DNA from 2 places in the Streptomyces sp. NPDC057565 genome. Region 1 is predicted to be linked to the other one. Evidence: predicted binding sites of a transcription regulator. Region 1 holds the regulator's gene; the other holds the start of a gene.

The links. The regulator HrcA, encoded in region 1, represses chaperone genes, less so after heat shock. The targets are predictions, from matches to a motif close to TTNGCACTCNGNNNNNCNGAGTGCNAA.
Region 2: groL (chaperonin GroEL) is a predicted target of HrcA. The motif match lies at 13,274-13,300, and genes of this name have one in related genera.

Annotation. Positions count from the first base shown of each region.
Region 1 covers NZ_JBHVFU010000004.1:148,259-163,736, reverse strand. Annotated here, with positions in the region: gene hemW (radical SAM family heme chaperone HemW) at 1-1,092, shown strand, start outside; gene ACFU8W_RS10820 (DUF3097 domain-containing protein) at 1,203-2,021, opposite strand; gene ACFU8W_RS10815 (MBL fold metallo-hydrolase) at 2,047-2,769, opposite strand; gene hrcA (heat-inducible transcriptional repressor HrcA) at 2,952-3,968, shown strand; gene dnaJ (molecular chaperone DnaJ) at 3,969-5,105, shown strand; gene ACFU8W_RS10800 (nitronate monooxygenase) at 5,249-6,322, shown strand; gene ACFU8W_RS10795 (16S rRNA (uracil(1498)-N(3))-methyltransferase) at 6,319-7,065, shown strand; gene ACFU8W_RS10790 (hypothetical protein) at 7,262-7,687, shown strand; gene ACFU8W_RS10785 (S41 family peptidase) at 7,767-11,018, shown strand; gene ACFU8W_RS10780 (histidine triad nucleotide-binding protein) at 11,186-11,545, shown strand; gene ACFU8W_RS10775 (ribonuclease Z) at 11,580-12,497, shown strand; gene ACFU8W_RS10770 (adenosine deaminase) at 12,525-13,517, shown strand; gene ACFU8W_RS10765 (MFS transporter) at 13,548-14,894, opposite strand; gene ACFU8W_RS10760 (PfkB family carbohydrate kinase) at 15,247-15,478, shown strand, end outside.
Region 2 covers NZ_JBHVFU010000046.1:18,112-33,589, forward strand. Annotated here, with positions in the region: gene cdgB (diguanylate cyclase CdgB) at 1-1,160, shown strand, start outside; gene ACFU8W_RS40090 (carbohydrate-binding protein) at 1,324-2,304, shown strand; gene ACFU8W_RS40095 (ketose-bisphosphate aldolase) at 2,375-3,223, opposite strand; gene ACFU8W_RS40100 (1-phosphofructokinase family hexose kinase) at 3,313-4,239, opposite strand; gene nagA (N-acetylglucosamine-6-phosphate deacetylase) at 4,408-5,562, opposite strand; gene ACFU8W_RS40110 (ROK family protein) at 5,562-6,494, opposite strand; gene ACFU8W_RS40115 (hypothetical protein) at 6,606-6,806, shown strand; gene ACFU8W_RS40120 (DUF3263 domain-containing protein) at 6,839-7,132, shown strand; gene otsB (trehalose-phosphatase) at 7,288-8,163, shown strand; gene ACFU8W_RS40130 (trehalose-6-phosphate synthase) at 8,172-9,566, opposite strand; gene ACFU8W_RS40135 (glucosyl-3-phosphoglycerate synthase) at 9,621-10,571, opposite strand; SAM riboswitch class I at 10,724-10,850, shown strand; gene thrC (threonine synthase) at 10,868-12,169, shown strand; gene ACFU8W_RS40145 (MoaD/ThiS family protein) at 12,203-12,481, shown strand; gene ACFU8W_RS40150 (cold-shock protein) at 12,915-13,121, shown strand; gene groL (chaperonin GroEL) at 13,463-15,085, shown strand; partial or broken gene ACFU8W_RS40160 (hypothetical protein) at 15,279-15,478, opposite strand, start outside.

The sequences.
Region 1 (15,478 bases):
TTCAACACGTACACGGCGACCGAGCTGCGGGGGTCGGGCGGTGCGCTGGCCTCGCGTGACAACTACGCCGCCCATCTGATCGGCGAGGTCCGCCAGGCCCGCAAGGTGCTCGGCGACGACCCGCGACCGGTCCGTACGGTGTTCGTCGGCGGTGGTACGCCCACGCTGCTGGCCGCCGGGGATCTCGTACGGATGCTGGCGGCGATCCGTGACGAGTTCGGGCTCGCCGACGACGCCGAGATCACCACCGAGGCCAATCCGGAGTCGGTCGACCCGGCGTATCTGGCGGAGCTGCGGGAAGGCGGCTTCAACCGGATCTCGTTCGGGATGCAGAGTGCCCGGCAGCACGTGCTGAAGATCCTCGACCGTACGCATACGCCGGGGCGGCCCGAGGCGTGTGTCGCCGAGGCCCGGGAGGCGGGCTTCGAGCACGTCAATCTCGACCTGATCTACGGCACGCCCGGGGAGTCCGACGACGACTGGCGGGCCTCGCTGGACGCGGCGATCGGAGCGGGGCCGGACCATGTGTCCGCGTACGCGCTGATCGTCGAGGAGGGCACGCAGCTGGCGCGGCGGATCCGGCGCGGCGAGGTTCCGATGACGGACGACGACGTCCACGCCGACCGGTATCTGATCGCTGACGAGGCCATGGCCGCGGCCGGCTTCTCCTGGTACGAGGTGTCGAACTGGGCCCGGACGGTGGAGGGACGGTGCCTGCACAACGAGCTGTACTGGCGGGGCGCCGACTGGTGGGGGGCCGGGCCGGGTGCGCACAGCCATGTGGGCGGGGTGCGCTGGTGGAACGTGAAGCATCCCGGCGCGTACGCGCAGGCGCTCGCGGAGGGGCGGTCGCCCGGCGCGGGGCGGGAGATCCTGTCGGCGGAGGACCGGCGGGTCGAGCGGATTCTGCTGGAGCTGCGGCTGGTCGACGGGTGTCCGCTGTCGCTGCTGGCGCCCGCCGGACTGGCAGCGGCGGGGCGCGCGGTGGAAGACGGGCTGCTGGAGGCGGCGCCCTATGCGGAGGGGCGGGCGGTGCTGACTCTGCGGGGGCGGTTGCTCGCGGATGCGGTGGTCAGGGACCTGGTGGACTGAGGGGGCGCGGGGGTACGGGTGCGCTTGCGGCGGGCCTGATCCCCCTGCCCACCCCTTCCCGGAACCGGGGGCTCCACCCCGGCCCCCGGTCGTCGGTCGCCGGACGGGCACTAGGCAGGCGCCGTCACGAAGTCGATCAGGTGTTCCACCGAGCCCAGCAGCGCCGGCTCCAGGTCCTTGTACGAGCGGACCGTCGACAGGATGCGCTGCCACGCGGCGCCCGTGTTCTCCGGCCAGCCGAGAGACCGGCACACGCCCGTCTTCCAGTCCAGGCCGCGGGGCACCACCGGCCAGGAGTCGATGCCCACCGACGCCGGCTTCACCGCCTCCCAGATGTCGATGTACGGGTGGCCCACCACCAGCACGTTCGCGTCGGTGACCTCGGCCGCGATCCTCGACTCCTTGGAGCCGGGGACCAGGTGGTCGACCAGGACGCCCAGTCGCGCATCCGGGCCGGGCGCGAACGAGCGGACGATGGACGGGAGGTCGTCGATGCCTTCCAGGTACTCCACCACCACACCCTCGATGCGCAGGTCGTCGCCCCAGACCCGTTCGACCAACTCCGCGTCGTGCCTGCCCTCCACGTAGATCCGGCCCGCCCGCGCCACCCGGGCCCGCGCCCCGGGGACCGCCACGGAACCGGAGGCCGTGCGGGCGGGGCGGGCCGGGCCGGTCGCCGAGGGGCGTACGAGGGTGATGACGCGGCCCTCCAGGCGGAAGCCGCGCGGTTCCATCGGGAACACCCGATGCTTGCCGAAACGGTCCTCCAGGGTCACCGTCGGGCCCTGCGCCGTCTTCTCGCAGCGGATCACCGCACCGCAGAATCCGGTGGAGACCTCCTCCACGACCAGATCGGGCTCGGCGGGGACCTCGGGGACGGGAGCGGACTTCTTCCAGGGCGGGGTCAGGTCCGGGTGGTAGCTGCGCATCGGACGACGATAGGACGGGAACCGGTCACGACACGCCGAAGGCTGCGGACAGCCGGTCGCGTTGTGCCCGTACGAACGCCGCGTCCACGACGGCCCCGTGCCCGGGTACGTAAATGGCGTCCTCGCCGCCCAGCGCCAGCAGCCGGTCCAGCGCGGCCGGCCAGCGCGACGGGATCGCGTCCGGGCCCGCCTGCGGTTCGCCCGACTCCTCGACCAGGTCGCCGCAGAGGACCACGGCCGGGGAGCCGGGCACGAGGGCGACGAGATCGTGGCCGCTGTGGGCGGGGCCCACGTTCGCCAGCAGCACCTGGCGGCCGCCGCCCAGGTCGAGCGTCCATGCGTCGCACACCTGGTGGTGCGGTGCCACCAGGACTTCCGCCGCCTGCGCCGCGTCCTCCTCGGACACCCCCTGGCGTACCGCGTCGGCGTACAACTCGTCCGCACTGCCGGTCAGGAGAGCGGCCGTGCCGATCGCGCCGTACACCTCGGCCCCGGCGAATGCCGCGGTGCCGAGCACATGGTCGAAATGAGGGTGACTGAGTGCGATATGCGTCACCCTCCGGCCGGTCATGGCCTGCACCTGGGTCCGTATCTCCACCCCTTCGCGCAGCGTCGATCCCGTGTCGAAGAGCAGGACCGCCTCCGCTCCGACCACCAGTGCGACCGTGGCATCCCACCCGGGGAGCCTCCGACGGCCCACACCGTTGCCCAGTCGCTCCCAGCCGAAGTCTTCCCAAGACGCGTCCATGCGGAGACGCTATCGGCAACGACCTGCACAGTCTCGGGGTAGCGTGGCCGGTCGCCCTTGCTAGGGCCCCACCCGGCCGCCGTACACTGGCGGGGGATCGCTGGCACTCGTACGCATCGAGTGCCAGGAATCGCCGGAGATCGACCAGAACCACCGAGGAAACACAGCTGGAGGTGTGCGCCATGCTCAGCGAACGCAGACTCGAAGTGCTGCGCGCCATCGTCCAGGACTATGTCGGCACCGAGGAGCCCGTCGGCTCCAAGGCGCTCACCGAGCGGCACAAGCTGGGGGTCTCCCCGGCCACCGTCCGCAACGACATGGCTGTGCTGGAGGACGAGGGTTTCATCGCCCAGCCCCACACCAGCGCGGGTCGCATCCCGACGGACAAGGGCTACCGGCTCTTCGTCGACAAGCTCGCAGGGGTCAAGCCCCTGTCGTCGCCGGAGCGCAGGGCCATCCAGAACTTCCTCGACGGTGCGGTCGACCTCGACGACGTCGTGGGCCGCACCGTACGGCTGCTCGCGCAGCTGACCCGGCAGGTCGCCGTCGTGCAGTACCCCTCGCTGACCCGGTCCACGGTGCGGCATGTGGAACTGCTGTCGCTGGCGCCCGCCCGGCTGATGCTCGTGCTGATCACGGACACCGGCCGGGTCGAACAGCGCATGATCGACTGTCCCGCGCCGTTCGGTGAGACCTCTCTGGCCGATCTGCGGGCCCGGCTCAACAGCCGGGTCGTGGGACGCCGGTTCTCGGACGTCCCGCAGCTGGTGCAGGACCTGCCGGAATCCTTCGAGAGCGAGGACCGGGGAACCGTGTCCACCGTGCTCTCCACCCTGCTCGAAACCCTCGTCGAGGAGACGGAGGAGCGGCTGATGATCGGCGGCACCTCCAACCTCACCCGCTTCGGGCACGACTTCCCTCTGATGATCCGGCCGGTGCTGGAGGCGCTGGAGGAGCAGGTCGTGCTGCTGAAGCTGCTCGGCGAGGCCAAGGACTCGGGCATGACCGTACGTATCGGGCACGAGAACGCCCACGAGGGGCTCAACTCCACGTCCGTCGTCGCGGTCGGCTACGGTTCGGGCGACGAGGCAGTCGCCAAACTCGGCGTGGTCGGACCGACCCGCATGGACTACCCCGGAACGATGGGAGCGGTACGCGCAGTGGCACGTTACGTCGGACAGATCCTGGCGGAGTCGTAAGTGGCCACGGACTACTACGCCGTTCTCGGCGTGCGCCGCGACGCATCTCAGGACGAGATCAAGAAGGCCTTCCGGCGGCTCGCACGCGAGCTGCATCCGGATGTCAACCCCGATCCGAAGACCCAGGAGCGGTTCAAGGAGATCAACGCCGCCTACGAGGTGTTGTCGGACCCGCAGAAGAAGCAGGTCTACGACCTCGGCGGTGACCCGCTGTCCGCCTCCGGCGGCGGTGGCGCGGGCGGATTCGGACAGGGTGGCTTCGGCAACTTCTCCGACATCATGGACGCGTTCTTCGGCACGGCGTCGCAGCGCGGACCGCGGTCGCGCACCCGGCGAGGCCAGGACGCAATGATCCGGCTGGAGATCGATCTCGCCGAGGCGGCGTTCGGTACCACCAAGGACATCCAGGTCGACACGGCCGTCGTCTGTACGACCTGCAGCGGCGAGGGCGCCGCACCCGGCACCTCCGCCCAGACCTGTGACATGTGTCGCGGCCGCGGCGAGGTCTCCCAGGTCACCCGGTCGTTCCTCGGCCAGGTCATGACCTCGCGGCCCTGCCCGCAGTGCCAGGGCTTCGGTACGGTCGTGCCGACGCCGTGCCCGGAGTGCGCCGGCGACGGCCGCATCCGTTCGCGGCGCACGCTCACCGTGAAGATCCCCTCCGGTGTCGACAACGGCACCCGCATCCAGCTCGCGGGCGAGGGCGAGGTCGGCCCCGGTGGCGGACCGGCCGGCGACCTGTACGTCGAGATCCATGAGCTGCCGCACCCGGTGTTCCAGCGACGCGGCGACGATCTGCACTGCACGGTCACCATCCCCATGACGGCGGGCGCGCTCGGCACGAAGGTGCCGCTGGAGACGCTCGACGGTCTGGAGGAGGTCGACATCCGGCCGGGCACCCAGTCCGGCCAGTCGGTCCCGCTGCACGGCCGCGGCATCACGCATCTGCGGGGCGGCGGACGCGGCGACCTGATCGTGCACGTCGAGGTGACGACCCCGTCGAAGCTGGACCCGGAGCAGGAGCGGCTGCTGCGGGAGCTGGCGAAGCTGCGTGGCGAGGAGCGGCCCACCGGTCAGTTCCAGCCAGGGCAGCAGGGACTCTTCTCCCGCCTCAAGGATGCGTTCAACGGTCGCTGAGGACCGTCCGCACCCCGCTTTTCCCTTGCGCTGTAGCGCCCGCCCGTCCCCGGACCGGCGGGCGCTACGGCGTTCCGCGTATACCGCTCCGGCCGTGCCGTGGCTGATTCGGCAGGGTGCACCGGACGTGACACGATGCGGTCATGTCATCCGCGTTGACCGATCTCTACCGGTATCCGGTCGTGCAGGCCCCGATGGCGGGCGGCGTGTCCTGTCCGCAGCTCGTGTCGGCCGTTGCCGAAGCCGGTGGGCTCGGCTTCCTGGCCGCCGGGTACAAGACGGCGGACGGCATGTACAACGAGATCAAACAGCTGCGCAGAATGACCGGCCAGCCGTTCGGCGTCAACCTCTTCATGCCGCAGCCGAACCTCGCCGACCCGAGCGCCGTCGAGGTGTACCGGCACCAGCTCGCCGGTGAGGCCGCCTGGTACGAGACCCCGCTCGGCGACCCGGACTCCAGCGGTGACGACGGCTACGAGGCCAAACTCGCGATCCTCCTGGAGGACCCCGTTCCGGTGGTCTCCTTCACGTTCGGCTGCCCCACCCGCGACGCCCTCGACGCGCTCGCCGGAGTCGGTACGTACACCGTCGTGACGGTCACCTCGTCCGAGGAGGCCCAAGCCGCCCAGTGGGCGGGCGCCGACGCGATCTGTGTCCAGGGCGTCGAGGCGGGCGGCCACCAGTCCACCCATCGCGACGACCCGCAGACCGACGACACCGGCACGGGGCTGCTCTCCCTGGTGGCCCAGGTCCGGGAGACCGTCCAGCTGCCGCTCATCGCGTCCGGCGGCATCATGCGCGGCTCCCAGATCGCGGCGGTCGTCGCGGCGGGCGCGGAGGCGGCGCAGCTCGGCACGGCATTCCTGGTCTGCCCCGAGTCCGGCGCCCATCTGCTGCACAAGCAGGCGCTGACCAACCCGCTGTTCGTAGGGACGGCCCTGACCCGGGCGTTCTCCGGGCGCCCCGCCCGCGGCCTCGTCAACCGCTTCGTGCGCGAGCACGGCCCGTACGCCCCCGCCGCCTACCCGCAGGTGCACCATGTCACCAGCGGGCTGCGCAAGGCCGCGGCCAAGGCCGGGGACGCGCAGGGCATGGCCCTGTGGGCGGGCCAGGGCCACCGCATGGCGCGCGAGCTGCCGGCCGGTCGGCTGGTCGAGCTGCTCGCCGAAGAACTGGACGCCGCACAAGCGGCACTGAGCACAAGGAGCACGCAGTGACCGCACCGGTCTTCGTCGTCGAACAGGTCCCCGCCGGGCCCGAGTTCGTCCTGGACGGCCCCGAGGGGCGGCATGCCGTTTCGGTCAAGCGGCTGCAGGCCGGTGAGAACGTCGTCCTGACGGACGGTCACGGCCGGTGGACGGAAGGGATCGTGCGGGCCACCGAGGGCAAGGACCGGCTGGTGGTGACGGACCTCTGCACGGTCCACGAGGAGCCCCGTCCCACGCCCCGCATCACCGTGGTCCAGGCGCTCCCCAAGGGCGACCGCGGCGAGGTCGCCGTCGAGACGATGACGGAGACGGGCGTCGACGCGATCGTGCCGTGGCAGGCTTCGCGCTGCATCACCCAGTGGAAGGGCGACCGCGGTCTCAAGGCCCTCGCGAAGTGGCGGACCACGGCCCGCGAGGCGGGCAAGCAGTCGCGCCGGGTGCGATTCCCGGAAGTGACGGACGCGCTGACGACCAAACAGGTTGCCGCACTTCTGGCCACAGCCGACTTCGCCGCCGTCCTGCACGAGGACCGGGGGTACGACAGCGAGCCGCTGGCCACCGTCGGACTGCCCGCAGGGGGCGAGATCATCCTGGTCGTGGGCCCGGAGGGCGGTGTGTCGCCCGAGGAACTGGCGACCTTCGCCGAGGCGGGCGCCCGGACCTGCCGGCTCGGCCGGAGCGTCCTGCGCACCTCGACGGCGGGCACCGCGGCGACGGCGCTGCTGCTGGGACGCACCGGCCGCTGGGCGTAACGACCGTATACAGCATGCCCGGTGTGGCTGCAAGCGGTCTACCGCACCATGGGGGAGTGGTGGGACGCTGCCACGTATGGGGACATTGAGGGCATCGAGTCCATGGGGTCGCGGCCGGACCCATCGCATTCCGGCCGTACTGTGCCTCGTCGGTGCGGCGGTTGCGGGGGCCGCCGCCTGTGAGCCGATCGACGGGTTGAACTCCGCGTCCGTCGCCCTGACCACCGACCGAGCGGGCACCGAGGCGCTGGAGCGCAAAGGGGTCGATGTGCGGTGGCTGAACTGCACGGCCGAGGTCGAGGGCGGCGGTACGACGCGGTCCTCGCCGTCGCCGTCCGCGTCCGTGCGGCAGGTGGCGCACGTCGACTGCCGCGGCCGGACCGCGGGCGGAAAGGACGTCACGCTCGTCGGCAAGGTCACGAAGGAGGTCAACGGGGTTTGTGTGCGGGGGGACTTGACCGGGAAGGTCGGCGACAGGACCGTCCTGCGGGCCGATGTGCTCGGGAACTGTGACGCCGCCCCCTCGACCGGCGGCGTGACACCGCCGACGGGCGGTGGCGGCGGCGCCCGGCCGACCGTCACCGTGACCGTCACGGTGACCGAGTATGCCCAGGGCAAGTGAGTGCATCCGACACGCGGACGGGGGCGGACTCCGGCCAACCCCGTTCCCCGGAGCACGACCGCGGCCTAGGGTGATCGATGTGACACAGCCTGCCTATCTCCGGTACCCCCATGTCCAGGGCGAATTGATCGCCTTCACCGCTGAGGACGATGTCTGGCTGGCGCCGCTCGACGGCGGCCGGGCCTGGCGGGTCAGCGCCGACAACCGGCCCGTTCGCCAGCCGCACATATCGCCCGACGGCACCCACGTCGCCTGGACATCCACTCGGGACGGCGCCCCCGAGGTGCATCTCGCCCCCGTCGACGGAGGCCCTTCGAAGCGGCTGACCTACTGGGGCGACGCGCGGACCACCGTACGCGGCTGGACCCCCGAGGGCGACGTTCTGGTCACCAGCACCCAGGGGCAGGTGTCGCTCCGCCGCAGCTGGGCCCGGGCCGTCCCGGTCGACGGCGGGCCCGCGCGGACCCTGCCGTACGGACCGGTCGGCTCCCTCGCGTACGGACCAGGCGGACGGGTCCTGCTGCTCTCCGCCACCATGGGGCGCGAGGCCGCCACCTGGAAGCGCTACCGAGGCGGCACGGCGGGCAAGCTGTGGCTCGCGCAGGCACCCGGCGAAGGCCAGGGGCCTGACGGCGTCGCGGACTTCGTGCGGATCCACGAGGGCCTCGACGGCAACATCGAATGCCCGATGTGGGTCGGCGACCGTCTCGCCTTCCTCTCCGACCACGAAGGCGTCGGCGCGCTCTACTCCTCGCTCCCCGACGGCTCCGACCTGCGTCGGCACACCGAGGTCGACGGCTTCTACGCCCGCCACGCGACGACCGACGGCACCCGCGTCAGCTACGCCTCGGCCGGCGAACTGTGGCTGCTCGACGACCTCGAAGGGGCCGAACCCCGCCGTCTCGACATCCGCCTCGGCGGACAGCGTGCCGACCTCCAGCCGCACTCCGTGCACGCCGGGAGCCACCTCGACTCGGCGTCCCCGGACCGTACCGGCCGCGGCAGCGCCGTCGGGACGCGCGGCGCCGTCCACTGGGTCACCCATCGCGAGGGCCCGGCCCGCGCACTGGCCGTCGAACCCGGGGTACGGGCCAGACTGCCCCGTACCTTCCAGGCCGAGGGCGATCAGCACGTCGTCTGGGTCACCGACGCGGAGGGCGACGATGCCCTGGAGTGCGCACCCGCCACCGGAACCGCTCCGGGCACCGCACCGCGCCGACTGGCCGCCGGCCGGCTGGGCAGGGTGCTCGACCTGGCGGCGGCCGCCGACGGCAGCCGGTTCGCCGTCGCCTCGCACGACGGCCGGATCCTGATCGTCGAGCGGGAGAGCGGCGAGGTCCACGAGGTCGACCGCAGCGAGCACGGCGACGCCTCCGGGCTGGTCTTCTCGCCCGACTCGGCATGGCTCGCCTGGTCCCACCCCGGGCCCGAGCCGCTGAGCCAGCTCAAGCTCGCGCACCTCGCCGATCTGTCGGTCGCCGAGGCCACGCCGCTCCGCTTCCGGGACTACGCCCCCGCGTTCACCGTGGACGGCAAGCACCTCGCCTTCCTCTCCGAGCGGGCCTTCGACCCGGTCTACGACGCACACGTCTTCGACCTGGCCTTCGTCGGCGCCTGCCGGCCGCACCTGTTGACGCTCGCCGCCACCACGCCCTCCCCGTTCGGGCCGCAGCGCCACGGCCGCCCGGCCGAGAAGGAGAAGAGCTCCGGCGACGCAGAGCAGGACAACCCCACCGCGCTGCCCGTCACCCGGATCGACCTCGACGGGCTCGCCGACCGAATCGTGCCGCTGCCCGTCGAGGCCGCCCGCTACTCCTCGCTGCGCGCGGCGAAGGACGGACTGCTGTGGCTGCGGCACCCGGTGACGGGCGTGCTCGGTACCGCAGGGGCGACACCGGACTCCCGGGGACCGGAGACCGTCCTGGAGCGGTACGACCTGGAGAAGCTGCACAGCGACGAACTCGCCTCCGATGTCAGCCGGTTCGCCGTCAGCGGCGACGGCAGGCGGCTGGTCCTGCACACCCGGGGCAAGCTGCGCGTCGTACCTGCCGACAGCCGTGTCCCGGCGGGCTCCGACGACGACCACGACGGCGGCAGCGACAACAACGTCGCCGTCGACCTCTCCCGGATCCGCCGGATCGTCGAACCGGCCGCCGAATGGCGCCAGATGTACGACGAGGCCGGCCGCATCATGCGCGACAACTTCTGGCGGCCCGACATGGGCGGCGTCGACTGGGAGGGCGTCCTCGACCGCTACCGGCCGGTGCTGGCGCGCGTCGCCACCCATGACGACCTCGTCGACCTGCTCTGGGAGGTGCAGGGGGAGCTCGGGACCTCGCACGCGTATGTGACGCCGCCGGGCGACCGGCACGACGACGCGAGCCGGCAGGGGCTGCTCGGGGCCGACATCTCCCGCACGGACGAAGGCCATTGGCGCATCGACCGGATCCTGCCGTCCGAGACGTCCGACCCGGCAGCGCGCTCGCCGCTCGCCGCGCCCGGCGTCGCGGTCCGCGCCGGGGACGCGATCCTCGCCGTCGACGGGCAGGCGATCGACCCCCTGACCGGGCCCGGGCCGCTGCTCACCGGCTCGGCGGGCAAGCCGGTCGAGCTGACCGTCTCGCCGGCGGACGGTGGCAACCTGCGTCATGTCGTCGTCGTGCCGACCGCGGACGAGGAGCCGCTGCGGTACCACGCGTGGGTGGCCGACCGACGGGCGTACGTGCACGAGCATTCCGGCGGGCGCCTCGGCTACCTGCACGTCCCCGACATGGTCGGCTCCGGCTGGGCGCAGCTCCACCGGGACCTGCGGGTCGAAGTGGCCCGTGAGGGGCTGGTGGTGGACGTACGCGAGAACCGTGGCGGTCACACGTCGCAGCTGGTCGTGGAGAAGCTGGCCCGCCGCATCGTCGGCTGGGACCTGCCGCGCGGCATGCAGCCGTACAGCTACCCCGGGGACGCGCCGCGCGGTCCGGTGGTCGCCGTGGCGAACGAATTCTCCGGCTCGGACGGCGACATCGTGAACGCGGCGATCAAGGCGCTCGGGATCGGGCCGGTGGTCGGTACGCGGACGTGGGGCGGCGTGGTGGGCATCGACAGCCGGTACCGGCTGGTCGACGGCACGCTGGTCACGCAGCCCAAGTACGCGTTCTGGCTGGAGGGGTACGGCTGGGGTGTGGAGAACCACGGGGTGGACCCGGATGTGGAGGTCGTGATGGCGCCGCAGGACCATGCGGCGGGGCGGGATCCGCAGCTGGACGCGGCGATCCGGATCGCGTTGGAGGGGCTCGCGGAAAGCCCGGCGAAGACGGCACCGGGTCTGCCGGGGTAGGGGGCCGGGGCCTTTCCCCGGATCCGGACCGATCCGGGGAAAGGCCCTCGTTCCGCTGTCCGCCCCTTCCCAGGACCGGGGCTCCGCCTCCCGGTTTCGGGAACGGGGCAACCGCGCCCGATAGCATGCCCGTGTACGGATCAACCACGCGACCGAGGAGCCCGGCCATGGCGGGAGAACCGCAGCCCGACTGCCTGTTCTGCAAGATCGTCTCGGGAGACGTCCCGGCAACCATCGTCCGCGAGACCGAGACGACCGTCGCCTTCCGCGACATCAACCCCCAGGCCCCCACCCACATCCTCGTCATCCCCCGCGTCCACCACCGCGACGCCGCCACCCTCGCCGCCGTCGAGCCGCAGATCGCCGCCGACATACTGCGCGAGGCCGGGCACATCGCCGCCGACGAGAAGATCACCGACACCGGTTACCGGGTCGTCTTCAACACCGGTGCCGGTGCCGGGCAGACCGTCTTCCACGCGCACGCCCACGTCCTGGGCGGCCGCGGAATGCAGTGGCCGCCCGGATAACGCCGAACCACCCGAATCGCAGGCCGCCGCACTCATGTCCATACGCGAACTCGTCGTCCTCGGCACCGCCAGCCAGGTCCCCACCAGGCACCGCAACCACAACGGCTATCTGCTGCGCTGGGACGGCGAGGGCATCCTCTTCGACCCCGGCGAGGGCACCCAGCGCCAGATGCTGCGCGCCGGTGTCGCCGCGCACGACATCAACCGGATCTGCGTCACGCACTTCCACGGCGACCACTCCCTCGGCCTTGCCGGGGTGATCCAGCGCATCAACCTCGACCAGGTCCCGCACCCCGTGACCGCGCACTACCCGGCGAGCGGGCAGCAGTACTTCGAGCGGCTGCGGTACGCGACCGCCTACCGCGAATCCGTCGAGCTGACCGAAGCCCCGGTCGCGGCCGACGGGATCCTCGTCGAGACCGCCGCATACACCCTGCACGCCCACCGGCTCTCCCACCCCGTCGAGTCGTACGGCTACCGCCTCGTCGAGCCCGACCGGCGGCGCATGCTGCCCGACCGGCTCGCCGAGCACGGGATCAGCGGTCCGGACGTCGGACGGATCCAGCGCGAGGGCTCGCTGGGCGGCGTCGGCCTCGACGAGGTCTCCGAGCGCAGGCGCGGACAGCGCTTCGCGTTCATCATGGACACGAGGCTCTGCGACGGCGTGTACACGCTCGCCGAGGGGTGCGACTTGCTGGTCATCGAGTCGACCTTCCTCGACGAGGACGAGCGGCTCGCCACCGACCACGGCCATCTCACCGCCGGACAGGCGGCCCGGGTGGCCCGGGAGGCGGGCGTACGGCATCTCGTGCTGACGCACTTCTCGCAGCGGTACGGCGATCCGGATGTCTTCGCCACGCAGGCTCGCGCCGCCGGGTTCGAGGGCGAACTGACCATCGCCCAGGACCTGATCAGCGTTCCCGTCCCGAGCCGACATCAACAACAGCAGTAACCGGCAGCAAGAGTGAGCGAGCAACCCGTGCATCTCCCCAAGGCAGAACTCCACCTCCACATCGAAGGGACCCTCGAACCCGAGCTGGCCTTCGCCCTCGCCGAGCGCAATGGCGTGGAGCTGCCGTACGCGAACACCGAAGAGCTGCGCACCGCCTATCTCTTCGACGATCTGCAGTCCTTCCTGGACCTCTATTACGCGCTGATGGCCGTCCTGCGCACCGAGGAGGACTTCGAGCAGCTCGCCGACGCCTACCTCACCCGCGCGGCCGCCCAGGGCGTCCGCCACGCGGAGATCTTCTTCGACCCGCAGGCGCACACCGCCCGCGGCGTCCCGATCGGCACCGTCGTCGAAGGACTCGGCCGGGCGCTCGACCGCAGCGAGGAGACCCATGGCATCTCCACCCAGCTGATCATGTGCTTCCTGCGCGACCAGTCCGCCGAATCGGCCCTGGAGACCCTCGACGCCGCGAAGCCGTACCTGCACCGGATCAGCGCCGTCGGCCTGGACTCGGCGGAGGTCGGGCATCCGCCCGCGAAGTTCCGTGAGGTGTACGAGGCGGCCGGGGCGCTCGGGCTGCGGAAGGTCGCACACGCCGGGGAGGAGGGGCCGCCGGAGTACATCCGGGAGGCGCTCGACGTCCTCGGGGTCGAGCGCATCGACCACGGGCTGCGCTGCCTGGAGGACCCGGACCTGGTGAAGCGGCTCGTAGCCGACCGGGTGCCGCTCACCCTCTGCCCGCTGTCCAACGTACGGCTGCGCGCCGTCGACACCCTGGAGCAGCACCCGCTGCGGGCGATGCTGGACGCCGGGCTGCTCTGCACGGTGAACTCCGACGATCCCGCGTACTTCGGCGGATACGTCGGAGACACCTTCCATGCCGTCCACGAGGCGCTCGGACTGGAGCGTGAGCAGCTGCGCACGCTGGCCCGGAACTCCTTCGAGGCGGCCTTCCTCGACCACGACGAGGAGCGCAGGTCGCGCTACCTGTCGGAGGTCGAGGCGTACGCGTTCGACTGAGGGCCTGCCGGGTGACTTTCGTCCGCCCGATCAGAGGTCACCCGGCAGGCTCTGACCGTCCGCGCCCGACGGACCGGCCGTCCGGAACGCGTTCCTGCCGAGGCGCCTGCGGCGCAGCGCGGGCATGCTGATCTCCGTGACGGCCTGTTCCGGCGCGCCCATCCTGGGCACCGCGCCGGACAGCGTGCCGGTGGTCGCGGCGAGCAGCGCCGCGGGGGCGCCACCCCGGCGGCGGACGGAGCCGGGCACCAGCGGACGGCCGCCGGTGTGCAGCGCGACGGCCGTGACCGGGGCGGCGACCAACAGGGTCACGGCGCCCAGGATCAGGCCCATCACCGGGTAGCCGGCCGTCTCGGACAGCACACTGCCGAGGACCGGGCCGCAGGCCACGCCGACGGACGACGCGGAGCCCGCGAGGACCGCCCAGCGGCCCCGCACGTCCAGGGACGCGGCCAGACCGATCAGATACGACAGGACCACCGGGTAGACGGTGTTCCACGCGATCTCGCCGGTGGCGAACGAGCCGAGTCCGGCGGCCGACGAGCTGAGCACGATGCTGCCCGCGATGATCACGGTGCCGAGACCGATCGGGACGGCCCGGCCGAGTCTGGCGCCCAGCACTCCGGCGCCCGTCACGCCGAGCAGGCCGGCGCCGAGCGCGGCGGCGAACACCGCGCCGATGGTGACCTCCGAGAGCCCGGCCTGGGACACGCCGATCCGGCTGCTGACCCCCCACAGGGCGTTCTGTGCCATCGACCAGACGAGCATGCCGCCCGCCAGCACCAGACCGGAGCGGCGGTGCGGCAGCCGGCCGCTCACCGGTGCCGTCGAACCGGTGGGCGCCGAGCCGCCGAGCCGCGCGGTGGCGGGCCAGACGAGCAGGGCGACCAGGGCGATCGAGGCGAACGGCAGCCGATGGCCACCACCCAGGTGAGGGATCGTCAGGTAGAGGGCGCCCGCGGTCGCGGAGACGCTCAGCAGGCCCAGGGACGAGGTCCGGTGCGGATCGCGCTGTGCGGCGATACCGGCCGCGGCCACTGCCGTCGCCGTACCCGAGCCGAGCCCGCCGATCACCGCGCCCATGACCACGAGGGGCACGGAACCGGCCAGTGAGGCGCAGCCGTAGCCCACCACGGCCAGGGCCAGTCCGGCCCGCGCCGGTCTCTGCGACCCGTACCGCTCGACCCGGCCCGCCAGTGTGAATCCGGCGGTGGCCGAACTCAGCAGGAGTGCGCTGCCGACCAGGCCCGCCTGGGCCGCGCTGAGGCCCAGATGGGTGGAGAGCCGGCCGACGATGGTGGGAAGCAGATAGGCGGCGAGGTAACCGGCGGTGAACACGGCGACCAGGGGCCACGCGGCGCGAGGGCGCGGGGACATGGGCGTTCCTGAAGACATGCCGAAGGAGGCAGGGAAGGCGGGGGGAGGTACAGCAGGGGGACGTGGCACTCGTCGGTGTCGATCGGCGACGGTGCGCGCGGGCCAATTTGTATCAAGTGCGCACAGTCGACCGAAAGGCGCCCCTGAGTGATCTGGGTCACATTTGTGTTTGCCGCCATATGGGGCGGGTAACAGCGCATGTTTACGCAGGTCAGTGTGGGTGTGTGCGGACCCGGGGCGCGTCGGGCACCGGTCCCGCTCACGCCCGCGCGGCGCGACGGCGCGGACCCACCCCGGATGCAGGGGGGAATCGGGCACACTGGCCGGATCTGCCACGACCGGGGAGTGCAAGGTGAGTACAGACAATCCAGGCATCGACCCACTGGACGGGCTGCGTGCCCCGCAGGACCCGGACTGCGATGTGTTCCTCACCGGCACGGTCTTCCTCGACATCGTCTTCACCGGGCTGGACAGCGCCCCGGTCCGCGGCACCGAGTCCTGGGCCCGCGGCATGGGCTCCAGCCCCGGCGGCGTCGCCAACATGGCCACCGCACTGGCCCGGCTCGGACTGCACACCTCGCTCG
Region 2 (15,478 bases), on a different contig from region 1:
GCGAGGCCCTCCAGATGTACGCGTCCCAGTCGGCCATTGCGATCAGCAACGCCCGGCTCCGAGCAAACATGCAGCGTGCCCTGGTCCGGCTCGAACGGGAGCAGCAGGCGCTGCGGGCCAGCGAGGAATCCTTCCGCCAGGCCTTCGAGTACGCACCCAGCGGCATGGCCATCGCCGAAGTGGGCGGCGACCAGCACGGCCGGCTGCTGCGCACCAACGACGCCCTGTGCCGGCTCCTCGGCCGCCCCGCCTCCGTCCTGCGCCGCTACTCCTTCGCCGACCTCGTGCACCCCGAGGACATCGGCACCCTGCTGCGCACGTCCGCCGAGGGCGGCCGCGCCGAGCTGCGGCTCGGGCGCCGGGACGGCACCTACCTCTGGGTCTCGCTGCGCAACTCCGTCGTCGCGGACAGCACCGACGGACCCCGCTTCCTCCTCACCCATGTGGAGGACATCGAGGAGCGCAAGCGCCACGAGCTGCACCTCGCGCACCGTGCCTCGCACGACGCGCTCACCGGCCTGCCCAACAGCGCGGAGCTGCGCGCCCGGCTCGGCGCCCGGCTCTGCGAGCGCCCGCACTCGACGACGGCGGCCACCGCCGTGGAGGCGCTGGACGCGGCGTACGGCGGCGTCGAGGACGGGGACGCCGCCCGGACGCACGGCTTCCGGGCCGACGGCTTCGAGGCGGACGCGGTGGCGGGCGGCGGGCCGTACGACCACCATGTGCACGCGGTGGCGCCCGACAGCGAGCAGGACGACGGGACGAAGGGGCTCGCGGTCCTCTTCTGCGACCTCGACGGCTTCAAGTCCATCAACGACCGCTTCGGGCACCACACCGGCGACGCCGTCCTGATCGAGGTCGCCCGGCGGCTCACCACGTGTGTGCGTGACGGCGACACCGTCGCCCGGCTCGGGGGTGACGAATTCGTCGTCCTCGCGGACGGGCTCGGCGCCGCGGACGCCGCGGACCTGGCCGTACGGTTGCGTAACGCCATCATTCCCCCCATTCGGGTGGATGGCCGTGCCGTGCGCGTCGGGGCGAGCTTCGGGATCGGCTGGGCCGCCTGCGGCATGACCGCCGAAGAGGTGCTGCGCTCCGCCGACCAGCGGATGTATGTGGAGAAGCGGTCCCGGTCGAAGGTTCACCGCAGGGCCGGCTGACGTTCACGGACGGCCCGTTCCCGTGCCCCGCCCAGGTTTCGCCACGGCACCCCGAAGGCCGACGGCAATTCTTGGTGTGCTCCGTTCGAGGTAGGCTCGGCCGGTCGGCGACGGCTGGCGATATTCGGCGACGGCTGGCGACATGGTGAGGAGTGACCCAGGGATGACGGCCGGGAACAACGGCGCAAACACACCCGAGGACGACGATCCGTTCGGCTACCTGTACGAGGATGGACAGGCGTCCGGCGCCCAGTCGCCACGGCAGGGCGGCTACGGCTATCCGGGTCCCGCTTCTCAGCCCGGCGTGCCCAGAACCTCGTACAACCAGGTGCGGACGGTCGGCGAGCGCCAGTACGGGCAGCCGGTGCCGCAGCAGCAGCCGTACGCCGGACAGCAGCAGGCACAGTACGGCCAGCCGAACGCCCAGTACGCCGCCCCCGAGACGTACCCCGGCGGCGGGCCCACCACGCAGGTCCCGGCGCAGGGCGGCCATGGCCGCAGCGGCGGTCCCGGCAGCGGTGGTCCGAACACCAAGGGTCTGCTGATCGGTGCGATCGCGGTCGTCGCGGTCGTGCTCGTCGGCATCGGCGTCGCGATGATCACGAACGACGGCAAGGACAGCAACAAGAAGGACGAGGCTGCCACCTCGGCCGGTCCCGCCGGTCAGGTCGAGGAGTCCCCGAAGCCGAAGCAGTCCGAGGCGTCCTCCGAGCCCCCGGCGGAGCTGCCGAAGCAGGACGCCGCGACGCTGAAGCTCGGCGGCACGGCCACGCTCGACAACTCGGTCAAGGGCGCGAAGAGCGCGAACGGCCAGTACATCAATCTGAACGAGGTCGGCAGGTCCGCGACCTGGGCGGTCGACGTGCCGGCGGCCGGTGAGTACACGCTGTTCGTGACGTACGGCGTGCCCGGCAAGGACGCCAGGACGTCGCTGACGGTGAACGCCGAGGCCCCCCGCTCGATCAACATGACGAACTTCGCGAAGGCCCCGGAGGGCGACCTGGAGAAGGGCTGGACGACGACGTACGCCTACGTCAACCTCAGCAAGGGATCGAACACGCTGATGATCTCGTGCAACGAGGGCGATCAGTGCGACGCCAACCTGGACCAGCTGTCACTGAAGGCCGGCCACCAGACACGCTGAACCCCGAACGCGGTCCGGCCCCACCACCCGACAGGGGCGGTGGGGCCGGTTTTCGTATGTGCCGGGAGGGTCAGCCCATCAGGCTCAGGAACCCCGCCACCGTCGTGGCCATCGCCTCGCGGCCCGGGACGATGTACTTGCGCGGGTCGACGCCCGTCGGGTTGTCGGCCAGGTACGCGCGCACCGCGCCGGTGAACGCCGTGTTCAGCGCCGTACCCACGTTGATCTTGCGCATGCCGGAGGCGACCGCCTGGCGGATCTCCTGGTCCGGGACGCCGCTGGAGCCGTGCAGCACCAGCGGGACCGGGACCGCGTCGCGCAGCCGGCCGATGAGGGCGTGGTCGAGGGCGGCGGTGCGTTCCGTCATCGCGTGCGAGGAGCCGACCGCGACGGCCAGCGCGTCGACGCCGGTCGCCGCGACGTAGGCGGCGGCCTCGGCCGGGTCGGTCCGGACGCCGGGGGCGTGGGCGTCGAGCGGGGCCTCGCCCTCCTTGCCGCCGACCTTGCCGAGCTCCGCCTCGATCCAGATCCCGCGCTCGTGGCCCCAGGCGACCGCGTCGGCCGTGGCCCGCACGTTCTCCTCGTAGGTCAGCTTCGAGGCGTCGAACATCACCGAGCCGAAGCCCTCGTCGTGCGCCTGGTGCAGCAGCTCCACGGACTCGACGTGGTCGAGGTGGAGCGCGAGCGGTGCGTGGGAGGCGCGGGCGACGGCGGCGGCCGCGGCGGCGATGGCCGAGAGCCGGCCGCCGTGGAACTTCACGGCGTTCTCGGAGATCTGCAGGATGGCGGGCGCCCCGGCGCGTTCCGCGCCCGCGGCGATGGCCTCCGCGTGCTCCAGCGTGATGACGTTGAAGGCGGCGACTGAGCGTCCGTCGGCCTGGGCGGCCGAGACGAGTTCACCGGTGCTGACGAGCGGCATGCTGCCCCCTGGGACTTCGTGCGGTGCGGGATGGTGCTGGGTGGTCCGGGACGGTGCCGGGCGCGCGACGCGGGCTGGTTCCGCGCCGTTCAGACCGTCGGTGCTTGTTCCTCGATGCCGACGCGCGGCAACAGCTCCTCGTACGCCGCCCGGTCGAACTCCCCGGCTGCCGGTGCCAGCACCGTCGCCGTCGACAGTGCCACCGCCCTGCGCAGCCGGTCCGGCCAGCTCAGCCCCTCGACGAGACCGGACAGCAGCCCGGCCACCGCGGAGTCGCCCGCTCCGGTGGGGTTGCCCGCGACCCGGTCCGGCGGCGCCGCCCGCCAGGCGCCCTCGGGTGTGACGGCGAGCATGCCGTCCGCGCCGAGCGAGGCGATCACGCCGTGCGCGCCCCGGCGGCGGGCGTCACGGGTGGCGCGCAGCGGGTCGCGGGAGCCGGTGAGCTGGGCGAGCTCGTCGGCGTTCGGCTTGATCAGGTCGGGGCGGGCGGCTATGCCCCGGCGCAGCGGTTCGCCGCTGGTGTCGAGGAGAACGGGGACCTCGGCGGCGCGGGCGATGCGGACCAGTTCGGCGTAGGCGCCGACGTGGATGCCGGGCGGCAGGCTGCCGCAGAGTGCGACCGCGTCCGCGTCGGCGAGGAGCTTCTCGTACGTGGCGAGGAAGTCGGCCCACTCGTCGGCGCTGACGAGCGGGCCGGGTTCGTTGAGCTGGGTGGTGTCGCCGGTGGACGCATCGACGACGGCGATGGTGCGGCGGGTGTTCCCGGCGACGGGGACGAGTGCGTCGCGCGGCGGGAGGTCCGTCAGGAGCTCGCGGAGCACGGCTCCGGTTGCGCCTCCGGCGAAGCCGGTGACCACGGTCTCGTGGCCGAGCGCGGAGAGCACCCGGGCGACGTTGAGCCCTTTGCCGCCGGGGCGTTCGGAGATGTCACCGACGCGGTGGCTGGTGTGCGGGACCAGCGCCGGTACGCCGTACGTCAGGTCGAGTGCCGTGTTCAGCGTGACCGTGAGGATCACCTCGGTCACCCCTTCGATCCGTGCCGGAGCGCGGATCCCTTGCCAGAACGCGCTTTCCCTGCTGTTTACGGAAGCGATCATGCCAAAGAGCAAGCGGTCGGCCCAGACCTCCGGGCCAACCGCTGTCTCTTCGTTACGTATTCGGCCCACTGTCAAGAATGGCTGAAATCACCCGAGTTCGGGCTCAATAACCCATTCGCCCTTGCGCATGACGCCCTTGAGCGCGAAGTCCGCGTCCAGGACGACCAGGTCCGCATCCTTGCCCGGGTCGAGCGAGCCGACCCTGTCGTACACGCCGAGCAGCCGTGCCGGGTTGGCGGAGATGGACTGCACGACGTCCTCGATCGGGATCCGGTCGATCGTGACGGCCCGGCGGAAAGCGGTGTCCAGGGTGAGCGTGGAACCCGCGATCGAGTTGCCCTCGACGAGCCGGGCGACGCCGTCCTTGACCTCGACGGCGAGCGGGCCCAGCTGGTACTGGCCGTCGCCGAACCCGGCCGCGTCCATCGCGTCCGTGATCAGCGCGACGCGGGCGGCGCCCGCGTGGTGGTACGCCAGCTCCAGGGCGGCCGGGTGCAGATGTGTGCCGTCGTTGATCAGCTCGACGGTGATCCGCTCGTCCTCCAGGAGGGCGGCGATCGGACCGGGCTCGCGGTGGGCGAGCGGCGGCATCGCGTTGAACAGGTGGGTGGCGACGGTGGCGCCCGCGTCGATCGCCTCGACGGTCTGCTCGTACGTCGCGTCGGTGTGCCCGATCGCGGCGATCACGCCGTGCTCGGCGAGCAGCCGCACCGACTCGATGCCGCCCGGCAGTTCGGTGGCGAGCGTGAACATCTTCGCGGTGCCGCGCGCCGCGTCCATCAGCTTGCGGACCTCGGCCGGGTCCGGGTGGCGCAGCAGCTTCTCGCTGTGCGCGCCCTTGCGGCACGGCGAGATGAACGGGCCCTCGAAATGGATCCCGGCCAGGTCGCCCTGCTCGACCAGCTCGGAGAGGATGCCGGCCCGCTCGGCGAGGAAGTCCATCTCGCCGGTGACGGTGGAGGCGACCAGGGTGGTGGTGCCGTGCTCGCGGTGGGTGCGGATGCCGGTGAGGACCTCGTCCACGGTGCCGGAGGTGAAGGACGCACCGCCGCCGCCGTGGTTGTGCATGTCGACGAAGCCGGGGACGACCCAGTGGCCGGTCAGATCGATGGTCCGAGCACCCTCCGCCGGACTCCCGGCGATCCGAGTTCCCTCGACGATCACCCGGCTGTTCTCGACGGTGCCGGTGGGAAGAACCACCCGGGCCCCGGCGAGAACCGTGCTGTCTGCGGGTCCGGCCATCAGGCGGATACCTCCGTGGAGAGAAGATCCCAGGCGAGCAGCCCTGCACCCAGGCATCCGGCGGTGTCCCCGAGGGCCGCGGGGACGATGTCGGGCAGCTTCTGGAACGTGACACGTTCCTCGACGGCCGCACGGAGTGGTACGAACAAGGTTTCCGCTGCCTCGGCGAGACCGCCACCGATGATGAGCGTGTGGGGGTCCAGCAGGGTCAGCGCGGTGACGAGCCCGGCGGCGAGCGCGTCGACCGCGTCCTGCCATACCCGTACGGCCGCGGGATCGCCCGATTCGACGGCCTTCGCGCAGTCCGCGGCGTCGGCCTCCGGGTCCCCCGACGCGGCGGCCCAGGCGCGGCTGACGGCGGAGGCGGACGCGAGGGTCTCCAGGCAGCCGCGCTGTCCGCACCCGCAGTCCGGTCCGTCCGGCCGGACCACGATGTGCCCGATCTCGCCCGCGTACCCGTGTGCGCCCGCCTCGATGGTGCCCGCGATACCGATGGCTCCGGCGATGCCGGTGCCGAGCGGGACGAACAGGAAGCGGTCGGCGCCCCTGCCCGCGCCGATCCTGCCCTCGGCGAGGCCGCCGGTCCTGACGTCGTGGCCGAGCGCGACGGGTACGCCGCCGAGCCGTTCGCCGAGCAGGGTGCGCAGGGGGACGTCGCGCCAGCCCAGGTTCGAGGCGTAGACCGCGATCCCGTTCGCCGGGTCGACGATGCCGGGCACGGCGACACCGGCCGCGACGGCGCTCTCGCCGAAGTGTTCCTCCCCGTGGGCGCGCAGTTCCGCGGCAAAGGCGAGGATCGACTCCACGACGGCGTCGGGTCCGCGCTCCCTGCCGGTTGCGCGCCGGGCCTCGTGCAGCAGAGTGCCGTCGGCCCCGACCAGTGCGGCCTTCATTCCGGTGCCGCCCACATCGAGGGCGATGACGTGTTTCACGGGAGACAGTTTCGCCCGAGGACCCCCGATAGGTCTAGTCCACTATTGCTGTTTGTTGAGGATCCATACAAAAGTGTGGCAAAGCCTCGGAGTGCGCTCCGGAGCACGCCTTTGACCGGGCCTTCTGCCGAGCTCGGGGAGACGGGATCACATGGTTTCGTGCTCGCGGGCCTGACGATCCCTGCGTACACGTTTCTCATGCGGCTCACCGCGGGGCGGACACAGACACTCAACGAAACGGCCGCCGTGCTCGGTTCGATCTCGGCGGAGGCGTCGAAGGCGGCGGGCGCGGAGGGGCGGGTGACCGGGTAGCGGGTCCGGGGGCGGGCGATAGGTTGGCTCATATGACCGCCCCCGACGACGGCTCCAGCGAAGCGGAACCCCCTGCCGACAGCCCCGCCGACCGCCCCGGCACCGGGCTCTCCGACCGGGAGCGTGCGGTCCTGGCCGTGGAACGGCGCTCGTGGCCCGGCCCGGGGGCGAAGGAGCGGGAGATCCGGGAAGGCCTGGGCATCTCGCCGACGCGCTACTACCAGCTGCTGAACGCACTCCTGGACGACCGGCGGGCACTGGAGGAGGACCCGGTGACGGTGAACCGGCTGCGACGGATCCGGGAGGCTCGGCGGGGGCGGCGGTGATGCTGCGGCATCGCCGCGCATCCAGCCCCTCCGGCGACGCAGGAGCGGGTGCCCCGGTGCGGAGCCACCGATTCCGGGCAGGGTGGGCAGGGGGAACAGGCCGAGCGCGGGCGCGGGCCGTAGCCGCACCGCACCACCCTCGATACCCTCGACCCATGGGCAGCACTCCGGAACAGTCCCTGCCGACCCCCACCACCCCGGCCGGCCGCGAAGGCCTCGCCGCTCTCCTCGCCCGCCCCGAGCGCGCGGTCGTCGCGCTCGATTTCGACGGCACCCTCGCCGAGATCGTCCCGGACCCGGAACAGGCCCGCGCCCACCCCGGCACCGTCCCGGCCCTGGCCGCGCTCGCTCCGAAGGTCGCCTCCGTCGCCGTGATCACCGGGCGCCCGGCCGACGTCGCGGTCCGGCACGGCGGCTTCGCCGGGGTCCCGGGCCTTGACCACCTCGTCGTTCTCGGCCACTACGGCGCCGAACGCTGGGACGCCGTCTCCGGCGCCGTCCACGCCCCCGCCCCGCACCCGGGCGTCGCCGCAGTCCGCGCCGAACTTCCCGGCCTGCTCGAACGGTTCGCCTCCTGGCGCGGTACCTGGATCGAGGAGAAGGGCCGGGCGCTCGCGGTCCACACCCGCCGTGCCGCCGACCCGCAGGCCGCGTTCGACGCGCTGCGCGGCCCGCTCGGTGCGCTCGCCGCCCGGCACGGGCTGATCGTCGAACCGGGCCGTCTCGTCCTGGAGCTGCGACCGCCCGGCATGGACAAGGGTGTGGCGCTCACGGAGTTCGTCCGGGAGACGGACGCCGAGTCCGTTCTCTTCGCCGGCGACGACCTGGGCGACCTCGCGGCCTACGCGGCCGTGGAGAAGCTCCGCGCCGAGGGCCCCGACGGCATCCCGGGCCTACTGGTCTGCAGCGGCAGCGCCGAAGTACCCGAACTGGCCGAACGCGCCGACCTGTTGCTGCCGGGACCGGGAGCCGTCGTGGAGTTTCTCTCGGCCTTGGCGCACCGCCTCCGGTCGGGTCCCATCGAGGTGTGACGGGCGCGTCACCCCTGCCGCAGCGCCTCCAGCTGCTCCAGGAACCACTGCTGCGGCGGCAGCGCCGTCGCCGCAGCGGCCAGCCGCTTCGAGCGCTCAGCCCGTTCCCCGTCCGGCATCGTCAGAGCCTCGTGCAGGGCGGCCGCCGTCGCGGACACGTCGTAGGGGTTGACCACGATCGCGTCGGCGCCCAGCTCCTCGTACGCCCCCGCCTCCCGTGACAGCACCAGCGCGCAGCCCGCGTCGGAGACCACCGGGACCTCCTTGGCGACGAGGTTCATGCCGTCGCGGATCGGGTTGACGAGCGCCACGTCCGCCAGCCGGTACGCCCCCAGCGAGCGCGCGAAGTCGTCGTTCACATGGAGCAGGACCGGGGTCCAATCGGGTGTCCCGTACGCCGAGTTGATGTCGTCCGCCAGCCTCTGCACCTCGGCCGTGTACTCCCGGTACACCGTCAGGTCCTGCCGCGACGGGTACGCGAACGCCACATGCACCACCCGCTCGCGCCACTGCGGGCGGGTGCTCAGCAGCTCCCGGTACGCCAGCAGCCCGCGCACGATGTTCTTGGACAGCTCCGTACGGTCCACCCGCACGATCGTCTTCCGGCCGGTGCCGCCCACCTGCTCCCGCAGCACCGCCATCCGCTCGTCCACGTCCGCCTCGTGTGCGCGGCGGCGCAGGAAGTCCGCGTCCGCGCCCAGACCGTGCACGCCGATCCTCGTCCGGCCCGTGCCGCCCAGGATCTCCGTGCAGCAGCCGATGAACGCGTCCGCCCACCGCCGGGTCAGGAAGCCCGCCCGGTCCGCGCCGAGCATGCCGCGCAGCAGCTGCTCCGCGATGTCGTCGGGCAGCAGCCGGAAGTAGTCGACCGGGGCCCACGGGGTGTGCGAGAAGTGGCCGATCCGCAGGTCGGGCCGCAGCTCGCGGAGCATGCCCGGGACCAGCGCCAGGTGGTAGTCCTGCACCAGCACCGCGGCGCCCTCGCCGGCCTCCTCGGCGAGCGCCTGCGCGAAGGCCAGGTTGTACGTTTCGAATGACGCCCACTGCCGGCGGAACTCCGCGTCGAAGACCGGATCCAGCGGTGTCTGGTACAGCATGTGGTGGACGAACCAGAGCACCGAGTTCGCGATGCCGTTGTAGGCGTCGGCGTGGACGTCGGCGTCGATGTCGAGCATCCGTACGCCCGGCTCGGCGATCTTGTGCCGGACCGCCGCCCTGTCCCCGTCGCCGAGCGCCGCGCAGACCCACAGCTTGTCCTCGACCGCGCTCAGGCCGGAGACGAGCCCGCCGCCGCCCCGTCTGGCGCCGATCGAACCGTCCGCGCGCAGCGCGTACGAGACGGGGCCGCGGTTGGACGCGACGAGTACCTGGGCAGCCGACGTGACCGCGTGCTCGGAGACCATGTTGCGGAATCTAGCCCGATCGCGAACCACCCAAACGTGCGAAGTCAGGCCGCGTCAGGCCGCGCGGCGTGAAACGTACTCCGTGATCTCGCACATCGGGGGCCGCTCCTCCGTGTCCACCGGATGGGTGCGCGGTACGAAGCCGTCCTCGCCGCGCTCGAACTGGGTCAGGGCCGGACGTACCAAGTGACCTCGGGAAAGTCGGAGTTGAGCGGTGCGATAGATCGCCGCAGCCATCCGTCCCAGCGCCTGGCCGTCCTGGTGGCGGTGTCTGCGCACCCCCACGTCGACCTGCGCCAGCGCGTCCAGCCCGACGGTGTGCAGGGCGTCCACCAGCAGGCCGAGTTCCACTCCGTAGCCGACGGGGAACGGAAGCCGCTCCAGGAGCGAGCGCCGTACCGCGTATTCACCGCCGAGCGGCTGGACGAAGCCGGCCAGCTGTGGCCAGTGCAGATTGAGCAGCGGGCGGGCCACCAGTTCCGTGACGCGGCCGCCCTGACCCGCGGTGTCGCCCAGGGGGCGGTCGTACATCGCCTTGACGAACTGCACCCCGGGGTCGGTGAGCAGCGGGCCGACGATGCCGGAGACGAAGTCGGCGGAGAAGTCCCTCAGGTCGGCGTCTATGAAGCAGACGATGTCACCGCTGGTGACCAGGAGCGAGCGCCACAGGACCTCGCCCTTGCCGGGGAGCGCGGGCATGCGCGGGAGTATCGCGTCGCGGTGCACCACTCGGGCGCCCGCCTTCCGGGCGACTTCCGCCGTGCCGTCCGTCGAGCCGGAGTCGATCACCAGCAGCTCGTCGACCAGCGGCACCTTCTCCATCAGCTCGACCCGGATCGTCTCGACGATGGCGCCGACCGTCGCCTCCTCGTTCAGGGCGGGCAGCACCACGCTCACGCTCCCGCGCCGCGGGTCCCGGCCCTTGGCGGCGACGAGCCGGTCCAACGGGCGGTCGGCTGCCGACCAGGAACGCCTGGCCAGCCAGCGTTCGACCTCTTCCAGCACGGTCGATACTCCCTGTATGTGATCCATCTCGCGGTTCGGACGACTATCTCAACCGTCCGATGCTTCGGTTACAGTCTTGAACAACGCGGATGACCGGCGCATGTCGGGGTCCTCCGCCAATAAATGCCTGGGTCGATGATCCAGTGCCATAGCGCTCATCCAGAGGGACTGAGGGAACGGCCCGTTGAAGTCCCGGCAACCCTCCCGCCGACCGCGAGGTCAGGTGGGGAAGGTGCCAATTCCGGCTCGTGGCGAAATGCGCCGCGAGGAAGATGAGGAGAAAGGGCCTCGCCATCATGGCTGCGCAGACTGTTGCAGTAAGCACCGATTCTTCCACCGACGCCGTCGACCTCGGCCCCGCAGCGGCACTCTCCTGCCGCGAGTGCGGAGAGCGTTTCGAGCTCGGTCCCCTTTTCGCCTGCGCGTCCTGTTTCGGGCCGCTCGAAGTGGCGTACGACCTGCCGAGCGGCTCCCCGGACGAGCTGAAGAAGCGCATCGAGGCCGGACCGAACAACATCTGGCGCTACGCGCCGCTGCTGCCCGTCCCCGCCGATGTCGCGGACAAGCCCAACATCAACCCCGGTTTCACCAAGCTGGTCAAGGCCGACAACCTCGCCCGTGAGCTGGGCGTCACCGGCGGGCTGTACGTCAAGGACGACTCCGGCAACCCGACGCACTCCTTCAAGGACCGCGTCGTCGCGATCGCCGTCGAGGCCGCCCGCGCCTTCGGTTTCACCACCCTCTCCTGCTCCTCCACCGGCAACCTCGCCGGTGCGGTGGGCGCGGCCGCCGCCCGGGCCGGCTTCCGGTCCTGCGTGTTCATCCCGCACGACCTGGAGCAGGGCAAGGTCGTCATGGCCGCGGTGTACGGCGGTGAGCTGGTCGGCATCGAGGGCAACTACGACGACGTCAACCGCTTCTGCTCGGAGCTCATCGGCGACCCGCTCGGTGAGGGCTGGGGCTTCGTCAACGTCAACCTGCGCCCGTACTACGGCGAGGGTTCCAAGACGCTCGCCTACGAGATCTGCGAACAGCTCGGCTGGCAGCTGCCCGACCAGCTCGTCATCCCGATCGCGTCCGGCTCGCAGCTCACGAAGATCGACAAGGGTCTTCAGGAGCTGATCAAGCTCGGTCTCGTCGAGGACAAGCCGTACAAGATCTTCGGCGCCCAGGCCGAGGGCTGCTCCCCGGTCTCCACGGCCTTCAAGGCCGGTCACGACGTCGTGCGCCCGCAGAAGCCGAACACGATCGCCAAGTCCCTGGCGATCGGCAATCCGGCCGACGGTCCGTACGTCCTGGACATCGCCCGCCGCACCGGCGGCGCGGTCGAGGACGTCAACGACGAACAGATCGTCGACGCGATCAAGCTGCTGGCCCGCACCGAGGGCATCTTCGCCGAGACGGCGGGCGGGGTGACGGTCGGCGTGACGAGGAAGCTGATCGAGGCGGGTCTGCTGGACCCGACGCTCACCACGGTCGTCCTGAACACCGGTGACGGTCTGAAGACTCTGGACGCGGTCGCCCCGACGACCGGCCCGACCGCGACCATCCGGCCCAGCCTGGACGCGTTCCGCGACGCCGGCCTCGCCAACGGCTGACCCGACCACCCGAGACGTAAGGAAGGCACCCACATGAGCGTCAAGGTCCGTATCCCCACCATCCTGCGCACCTACACGGGCGGCCAGGCCGAGGTCCCGGCCGAGGGCTCGACCCTCTCCCAGGTCATCGAATCGCTGGAGCAGAACCACCCGGGCATCGCCGCGCGTGTCCTGGACGACCAGGGCAAGCTCCGCCGCTTCGTGAACGTGTACGTCAACGACGACGACGTGCGCTTCGAAGGCGGTCTGGAGACGGTGACCCCGGACGGCGCGGGCATCTCCATCATCCCGGCGGTCGCGGGCGGCTGCTGACGTGTAGTCGGCCTCTGCGGCCGACTCCGCAGCGTTACCGGAATTGCCCCCTCTGCGAGCTGAGCGGAGGGGGCAATTCTGCATGGTTGAGCGCGGTAGAGTTGGGAAGTCCCCTCCGCTGCCCGTGCCGACCGCATATGAGAATGCGCCCGCCCGCGACAAGATGCAGCCAAAGTGTTCCAACTCCTTGCGCCGTAAGTGGCCTTTGTCCGGCCCGACTTGCCCTGGAATCACATAAATTCCCCATATTCGGGCGTTCGGCGCTGCCCAGAATTCTCGTCCGATTGACCTGTTGCAGAGGGCAGTTGGGCAGATACATTCGGCCGCGGTCGACGCGTTCCGGCGCACGCACCCTCTCCTGTCGGAGGGTGAGTTCTGACCCGGGTCCGCGAAGTGCGGTCCTGTGCAGGGGCCAGTAATAGGGGAGTTAGGCATGGCTCAGGGCACCGTCAAGTGGTTCAACGCGGAGAAGGGGTACGGCTTCATCGCGGTCGACGGTGGTGCGGATGTTTTCGTCCACTACAGCGCGATCCAGATGGACGGGTACCGCACCCTCGAAGAGGGTCAGCGAGTTGAATTCGAGATCTCGCAGGGCCAGAAGGGGCCGCAGGCGGACATGGTCAAGCTCGCCGTCGGCTGAGCTCGGCGCGGTCGGCCAACGACACCACTCACGCACGAAGGGCCCGTACCCACCGGGGGGCGGGCCCTTCGTGCGTGCCCCCGCCCGTCGCGCCCCCCGGCACTCCGCGCGCCGTCGCCCGGCTTCCGGGTTGTCCGCAACCGCCGGGGGCGCTTGCACTCGGGGGGGTCGAGTGCTAATCATTGGCGTTAGCACTCTCCAGGTGAGAGTGACAGAACTTGGACCGGGCCGGTGAGGCCCGCAAGCTTGGTGGGGCAAGGAACCACCGGGCGCGCAGGCCGTCCGTCGCGGGCGCCACTCGGTCCGGAGAAATCCACCCCTGTCCGGGAGGACCACTTCACATGGCCAAGATCATCGCGTTCGACGAGGAGGCACGGCGCGGTCTCGAGCGCGGGATGAACCAGCTCGCCGACGCCGTCAAGGTCACCCTTGGCCCCAAGGGCCGCAACGTCGTCCTCGAGAAGAAGTGGGGCGCGCCCACGATCACCAACGATGGTGTTTCCATCGCCAAGGAGATCGAGCTCGAGGACCCGTACGAGAAGATCGGCGCCGAGCTGGTCAAGGAAGTCGCCAAGAAGACGGACGACGTCGCCGGCGACGGTACGACCACCGCCACCGTTCTCGCCCAGGCGCTCGTCCGTGAGGGCCTGCGCAACGTCGCCGCGGGTGCCAACCCGATGGCCCTCAAGCGAGGCATCGAGAAGGCCGTCGAGGCCGTCTCCGCCGCTCTGCTGGAGCAGGCCAAGGACGTGGAGACCAAGGAGCAGATCGCTTCGACGGCCTCCATCTCCGCCGCCGACACCCAGATCGGCGAGCTCATCGCCGAGGCGATGGACAAGGTCGGCAAGGAAGGCGTCATCACCGTCGAGGAGTCCCAGACCTTCGGTCTGGAGCTGGAGCTCACCGAGGGTATGCGCTTCGACAAGGGCTACATCTCGGCGTACTTCGCCACCGACATGGAGCGCATGGAGTCGTCCCTGGACGACCCGTACATCCTGATCGTCAACTCCAAGGTCAGCAACGTGAAGGACCTCCTTCCGCTGCTGGAGAAGGTCATGCAGTCCGGCAAGCCGCTGCTGATCATCGCCGAGGACGTCGAGGGCGAGGCCCTGTCGACCCTGGTCGTCAACAAGATCCGTGGCACCTTCAAGTCCGTCGCCGTCAAGGCCCCGGGCTTCGGTGACCGCCGCAAGGCCATGCTCGGCGACATCGCCATCCTCACCGGTGGCACCGTCATCTCCGAGGAGGTCGGTCTCAAGCTCGAGAACGCCGGCCTGGACCTGCTGGGCCGTGCCCGCAAGGTCGTCATCACCAAGGACGAGACGACGATCGTCGACGGCGCCGGTGACACCGACCAGGTTCAGGGTCGCGTCAACCAGATCCGTGCCGAGATCGAGAACTCCGACTCGGACTACGACCGCGAGAAGCTCCAGGAGCGCCTGGCGAAGCTGGCCGGCGGCGTGGCGGTCATCAAGGCCGGTGCCGCCACCGAGGTCGAGCTCAAGGAGCGCAAGCACCGCATCGAGGACGCCGTTCGCAACGCGAAGGCGGCCGTCGAGGAGGGCATTGTCGCCGGTGGTGGCGTCGCGCTGCTGCAGGCTTCCGCCGTCTTCGAGAAGCTGGAGCTCTCGGGTGACGAGGCGACCGGTGCCAACGCCGTCAAGCTGGCGCTGGAGGCCCCGCTCAAGCAGATCGCCGTCAACGGTGGTCTCGAGGGTGGCGTCGTCGTCGAGAAGGTGCGCAACCTGCCGATCGGTCACGGCCTGAACGCCGCGTCCGGCGAGTACGTCGACATGATCGCCGAGGGCATTCTCGACCCGGCGAAGGTCACGCGCTCCGCTCTGCAGAACGCCGCGTCGATCGCCGCGCTGTTCCTGACCACCGAGGCCGTCATCGCCGACAAGCCGGAGAAGGCCGCTGCGGCCGCTCCGGGCGGCATGCCGGGCGGTGACATGGACTTCTGATCCTGACGGATCGGTAGTTCGGTCGTACATCGGCCCCCTGGACCTGCACGGGTCCAGGGGGCCGATGCCATGTCCGCGGCGGCGCTGACGCTCCACGAAGTCCTCGATGGGCATGTCGGGGCGGTCGGCGATGCTGGGGGTCATGGCGTCGCCTCCTTCCCACCGGCGTGCCCCCGCTTTCGGTGCGGGTGAGGGTGCGGCCGAGCGCGGCGAGCAGGACGAACGCCCGTGAGCGGGTCGGCCGTTGCTGTTCCGGCGGTGCGTCGCCGCTGGTGAACGCCGCCCACCGGTCGTCGTCGCGCGGCGTGCGGGAGAAGGACGTACGCGTCACCCAGCGTGCGCCGCCCGAGCCGATGAGGTGCTCGCTGCCCCGGCGCAGATGCCCGGCCCGCT